DNA from 2 places in the Dechloromonas sp. ARDL1 genome. Region 2 is predicted to be linked to the other one. Evidence: predicted binding sites of a transcription regulator. Region 2 holds the regulator's gene; the other holds the start of a gene.
The links. The regulator sigma-54, encoded in region 2, starts transcription at its own class of promoters, with help from an activator protein. The targets are predictions, from matches to a motif close to TGGCACGCTTNCTGCTNA.

Region 1 (3,208 bases), 1.4 Mb from region 2:
GGCCGCCTTGCTGTTGCCGGCATGGCCGACGTCGCCGACCAGCGACTGGCCGAAAATCAGCGAATCGCGGATTTCGTGGATGTCGCGCTTGTCCTTGAGCAGCTGGAAATACCACGGGCCGTCGGCCGTGTCGCCGTACATCACGCCGCCGACCAGCTTGTTGTCCTTGATGACCAGCTTCTTGTACACGCCGCCGTAGGGGTCGTTGAGGACGATTTCCTCGGTGCCCTCGCCACCCATGTAGTCGCCGGCCGAGAAGAGGTCGATGCCGGTCACCTTGAGCTTGGTCGAGGTGACGGAGCCGGTATAGCGACCGATGCCGTAGCCGGCCAGGTGATTGGCGGCGACCTTGGCCTGCTCGAACAGCGGGGCTACCAGACCATAGGCGATGCCGCGGTGGCTGACGCATTCGCCAACGGCGTAAACCTTCGGATCGTAGGTCTGCATCGTGTCGTTAACGACGATGCCGCGGTTGCAGTAGATGCCGGAGGATTCGGCCAGCGCGTAGTTGGGGCGGATGCCGGCGGCCATGACGACGAGGTCGGCCGGAATCTGCATGCCGCCCTTGAAGCGAATCGCCGCGACACGGCCGGACTCGCCCTGGATCAGCGCTTCGGTCTGGGTTTCGAGCAGGAACTTGAGGCCCTTGTCCTCGAGCGACTTCTGCAGCATCTTGCCGGCGACTTCGTCGAGCTGGCGCTCGAGCAACCACGGGCCGAGGTGGACAACGGTGACGTCCATGCCGCGCAGCTTGAGGCCGTTGGCCGCTTCCAGGCCAAGCAGGCCGCCGCCGATGACGACCGCGTGCTTGTGCTTGGTTGCCGCCGCTATCATCTCGTCGGTGTCCTTGATGTCGCGATAGCCGATGACGCCCGGCAGGTCGTTGCCGGGAACCGGCAGCATGAAGGGCGTCGAGCCGGTGGCGATGAGCAGGCGGTCGTATTCTTCCTCGGTGCCGTCGTCGGCGATGACCTTGCGCTTGATACGGTCGATGGTCTTGATCTGCTTGCCGGTGTGCAGCTTGATGTTGTTCTCGGCATACCAGTCGAGCTCGTTGAGGATGATGTCCTTGATCCCCATTTCACCGGCCAGCACCGGCGAGAGCAGGATGCGGTTGTAGTTGGGGTGGGGTTCGGCACCAAAAATGGTGATGTCGTAATGATCCGGCTTGATCTTCAGCAGTTCTTCGACGGTGCGGACACCGGCCATGCCGTTACCGATCAGGACCAGACGGGGCTTGACGGGGGGGTTGCTCATGTTTGGGCTCCAACGTTGCGCGCACCTTGCGGTGCAAATATTTTTCAGCGCATGACGTCGTTGCCATCGGACCGCCTTCGTTGGCGGTGGATTCGCTGCTTCGGGGCACTATTCGCAATCAGCGTGCCAGCATTTTAAATCCTTGTTTTATCGACAGAATCGACCCGAGCCCACAATACGGCTGCACCAAGCAAGTGCATGCTGGGGCCAGCAGGGTGCATTACCGCGTGCCGCCATCATTGCGAGAGCGAGGGGTGCGCCGCCACGTAATCGAAAAGAAAGTCGCGAAAATTCTCGGCGGCCGGCGACAAGGTGCGCCCGTTGCGGGTAAAGACGAAAAACCGGCGGCTGACCACGGGATCGACGAGCGGCCGCATCTCCAGGCGGTACAGTTCGACCAACGGCGCGGCATAGGGCACGCAGGCGGTCACCCCGAGACCGGCGCTGACCATGGCCAGCGCAGTGGACATGAAGGCCACCTCGTTGGTCGGCGTCAGGTTGGGGCCGCGCACGGCTGCCCGCAGGTCCACCGACAGGCGTTCGGTGAATTGCCCCTGCAGGGAAATGAAGGGATGGTCCGCCAGGTCGGACCAGCGGATCGCCGGTAATTCGCCCAAGGGATGGCCCGGCGGATAGACGGCCATGAACGCGCCTTCGAGCAGTGTCGTGGCAGCGATATCGGAATTGGGGTCGCGCTCCGGGCCGATGCCGAAATCGACCTCACCGGAAAAGACCCGGGGAATGACGCTCTCCACCGCGCAATCGACCAGCTTGATGCGGATGTCCGGATGCTCGGCGCCGTAGGCGACGATCACCTCGGGCAGCAGGGTCGAGGCCATCAACTGCGGCGTCGCGATGCGCACCAACCCCGTCTTCAGCGCCTTCCGCTCGGCCACCTCGGCGAGGATTCCGTCCAGATCGTGGAGGATCTTGTCCACCAGCGGGTAGAGGTCGCGCCCCACATCGGACAGATGGGTGCGGCGCGTGCTGCGGTCCACCAGGCGCAGCCCGAGCACCTGCTCCAGTTCCTTGATCAGCCCGGACAGTGCCGACTGCGTCACGAACAGGCTTTCGGCGGCGACGGTGAAACTGCCGGTACGTGCCACCGCGACAAAGGCGCGCAATTGGCGAAGGGTGACACTCATCGGAAAACCTCATAAATACATATGAAAAAACCGTTTGTATGATAGATCAGATTCACTTTTAATGAACTCATTCCCCATGGGGAAAGCGTGCCGGCCGCGATCCGGCGCCTCACCGAATCGATTGGAGACGAACATGCAAATCCGGAAAATCCATCATGTGGCCTACCGCTGCAAGGATGCCAAGCAAACCGTGGAGTGGTACGGCAAGTACCTGAACATGAACTTCATCCTCGCCATCGCCGAAAACGAGGTCCCTTCCACCAAGGAACCGGACCCCTACATGCATATCTTCCTCGACGCCGGCAACGGCAACGTGCTCGCCTTCTTTGAGCTGCCGACCAAGCCGCCCATGGGCCGCGACATGAACACCCCGGCGTGGACCCAGCACCTGGCTTTCGAAGTCGGCAGCGTCGACGATCTGCTCGAAACCAAGGCCAGGCTCGAAGCCGACGGTATCGAGGTCGTCGGCCCGACCGACCACACCATCTTCAAATCCATCTACTTCTTCGACCCTTCGGGTCACCGCCTGGAGCTGGCCGCCAATACAGGCACGCCGAAGATGGCAAAGATGCTCGACGACGTGAAGTGGGACATGCTCAACGAGTGGGACAAGACCAGAAAGGCGCCCCAGCACGCCCGCTGGATGCACGACGGCAGCTACGCCGAATGAGCGTCGCCCGCCAGCCAGACGACGCGCGGCTGCCGGGCACGCCTGGCAACCACGCTGGCATGAAGGAGGAGAAACCGTGTTCGACCGACTGACCCTGTGGGTCACCCGCACCCTGGAAGTCTGTATCGCCCTGTGC
Region 2 (3,208 bases):
GCGTACCTGTCTGGGTACAGGTTTCCACCACTTGGGACGGCGGCGTCAGGCCATCGGCGACAATGACGGCTGGCGGCTGAGCACTGAGCAGGTCGACAAACATCTGGCCGAAACGCCGCTCGCCAATGTGCATCGCCCAGTCATACTCGGCCAGGCCAAGCACCTGCACACGCTCTGGGTGAATGATGTTGATATGACCAACCAAATCGGCCCCGTAGCTGTTGGAGCCCTTGATTTCGATGCGACGGTCTGCGTTCTGACCAATATGCCAGTTCAGCAGCAACTTTTCCCGATTATCCTTGTATAGCTGAACCAGACTGACGTGACGCACGACTGGAACTCAGGACTGAAATAGCGCTAAAACCGCGGTCGAATCGGCGGCCGTCTGCAGCTTCTCCCGGAATCCCCGGTCCGAAAAACGCTGGGCCAGTTCCGAGAGGATCTGGAGGTGCTGCTCGGTCGCCTGCTCGGGAACGAGCAGGACAAACAACAGGTCGACCGGCCTGCCGTCCGGAGAGTCGAAGGGCACCGGTGTTGTCAGGCGCATGAATGCGCCGGCAGCCTGCTTGAGGCCCTTGATGCGCCCATGCGGAATGGCGACGCCTTGACCCAAACCGGTGGAACCGAGTTTTTCACGGGCAAACAGGCTGTCAAAAATGGTCGAGCGGGCCAGACCCAGACGGGTTTCGAACAGGATGCCGGCTTGTTCGAAAACGCGTTTCTTGCTGCTGGCTTCGAGATTCAGCAGCACCTGATCGGCACTCAGTAGATTGTTGAGAGGGTTCATAAGAGTGGATAAAACAAAGCCGCAGCTTACGCTGCGGCCATTGGGCGCTTATTCGGCGGCATGCAGCCCGGGCTTTTCACCGCGATGGTGATCCTGGACCTTTTGCTTGTGCTTCTGGACCTGTCGGTCAAGCTTGTCGAACATCGAATCGATGGCGGCATAGAGATCGTCGCCGGACTCTTCGACATGCATGTCCTTGCCCGGAACGTGCACGGTGACTTCAGCCTTCTGCTTCAGCTTTTCGACAGACAGCACCACGTTGACGCCGGTCACTTTATCGAAGTGACGGACCACGGGATCCAGCTTGTTTTCCACGTATTCGCGCAGTGCGGGGGTTACTTCGATGTGATGACCACTGATCTGCAGATTCACTTTTTTCTCCTCTCTCTACAGGGTCTTGCGTAAATTGACCGGTGGGATGTTGAGCGACTCGCGGTATTTGGCTACCGTACGTCGGGCAACTACGATTCCCTGCTGGCCTAGTATTTCGGATAATTGGCTATCCGACAAGGGCTTCTTGCCTTCCTCGGCTCCGATCAATTGCTTGATCAAGGCCCGGATGGCCGTGGCAGAACAAGCCCCACCGGTATCGGTGGCGACATGGCTGCCGAAGAAGTATTTCAGTTCGAAAATGCCGCGCGGCGTGGCCATGTATTTCTGGCTGGTCACGCGCGACACCGTCGATTCGTGCAGGCCGAGGATGTCGGCGATTTCACGCAGGACCAGTGGCCGCATGGCGACTTCGCCATGCTCGAAGAACTGGCGCTGGCGGTCGACAATGGCCTGCGTGACGCGATGGATGGTATCGAAGCGCTGCTGGACGTTCTTGATCAGCCAACGAGCCTCCTGCAACTGGGTGGACATGTTGCCGTTGCCGCGCCGCTGCTTGGCGAGAATCTCGGCATACAAACGGTTGATGCGCAGACGGGGATAGGCGTCCGGGTTGATGTAGGCCGTCCACTTGCCCTTGAGCTTTTTCACAATCACGTCAGGCGTGATGTAGCGTGCCTCGACCTGAGCATAGCCAGCAGCCGGACGCGGGTTCAGGCTGGTGATCAGGGATTGGGCGGCCTTCAGATCCTCGTCGTCATAGCCGGTGACTCGACGCAACTTGGCGAAATCGCGGGCCGCCAGCAATTCAAGGTGTTTCTCGACGATGACCAGCGCCACGTTGCGATCGTACTCGTCCGGCAAGGCCTTCAGTTGCAGGCGCAAGCATTCCTGCAGATTGCGCGCACCGATTCCGGTCGGGTCGAAGTTCTGGATGTGACGCAGCGCGATTTCGAGCTCTTCGAGCTCGATCTCGTATTCCGGCGGCAGGGTTTCCCACAGCTCCTGCAGGGACGCCGAGAGGTAGCCGTCGTCGTCGAGCGCTTCGATCAGGAAGCGAACCAGACTGCGGTCGCGCTCATTCAGCTGGGTCATCCCGAGTTGCCAGCCAAGATGCTCGCGCAGGCTGACGTTGGCAGCATGAATATCCTGGCTGTCGCTGTCATCGTCTTCGTCGCGGCCGGCTCCGGTAAAAGTGCCAGCATCGGAAGCCCAGCGGTCGTCATCGACCTCGGAAGGCGAACTCGGCGGTTCGGTTTCGCGGTCCTCGCGCGGCTCGCGCTCTTCACTGCTCTCGCTGCGCGACTCCTCGTTGCGCGGGGAATCAAACTGCTGGGCGTTGGCGAACGACTCCGGCCCCTCGTCCTCGCGTTCCAGCATGGGATTTTCGAGCAGGTAGCGCTCGATTTCCTGCTGCATCTCGATGGTCGACAACTGCAGCAGCTTGATCGACTGCTGCAACTGCGGGGTCAGCGCCAGATGCTGGGATAGTTTGAGTTGGAGTGCCGGCTTCATCGGTTGGGGTCTGGTGCGGCTCGGTCAGAGCTTGAAGTGCTCGCCGAGATATACCTTGCGCACGCTTTCATTCTCCACGATTTCAGCTGGCCGTCCAGCAGCAAGTACATTACCGGCATTGATGATGTAGGCGTGATCGCAGATGCCGAGGGTCTCACGGACGTTGTGGTCGGTGATCAGCACACCAATGCCGCGCTCCTTCAGGAAGCGGATGATCTTCTGGATTTCCAGCACGGCGATTGGATCGACCCCGGCGAACGGTTCGTCAAGCAGGATGAAGCGCGGGCTGGTGGCCAGCGCCCGGGCGATTTCGACGCGGCGCCGCTCACCACCGGAGAGGGCGGCCGCATTGACGTGGCGCACGTGGTCGACATGCAACTCCTTGAGCAGGCCTTCCAGGCGGTCGTTCAGTTCGGCTTCGGGCAGCTTCTGCAGTTCGAGGACGGCGCGGATGTTTTCCTCGACGTTGAGCTTGCGGAAGACCGAGGCTTCCTGCGGCAGATACGACAGTCCGAGGCGCGCCCGGCTGTGCATCGGCTGGTGCGTCAGGCGGTTGTCGTCGATATGGACTTCACC

Region 1: the regulator sigma-54 is predicted to act here: its motif matches at 1,369-1,386, upstream of nirB (nitrite reductase large subunit NirB).

The regions. Positions count from the first base shown of each region.
Region 1 is NZ_CP168939.1:2,506,313-2,509,520, forward strand. Features, by position in the region: gene nirB (nitrite reductase large subunit NirB) at 1-1,257, opposite strand, end outside; gene AB6Q56_RS12305 (LysR family transcriptional regulator) at 1,494-2,402, opposite strand; gene AB6Q56_RS12310 (VOC family protein) at 2,536-3,072, shown strand; gene AB6Q56_RS12315 (TRAP transporter small permease) at 3,149-3,208, shown strand, end outside.
Region 2 is NZ_CP168939.1:3,891,735-3,894,942, reverse strand. Features, by position in the region: gene hprK (HPr(Ser) kinase/phosphatase) at 1-331, opposite strand, end outside; gene ptsN (PTS IIA-like nitrogen regulatory protein PtsN) at 341-787, opposite strand; gene hpf (ribosome hibernation-promoting factor, HPF/YfiA family) at 836-1,159, opposite strand; gene AB6Q56_RS19250 (RNA polymerase factor sigma-54) at 1,175-2,632, opposite strand; gene lptB (LPS export ABC transporter ATP-binding protein) at 2,657-3,208, opposite strand, start outside.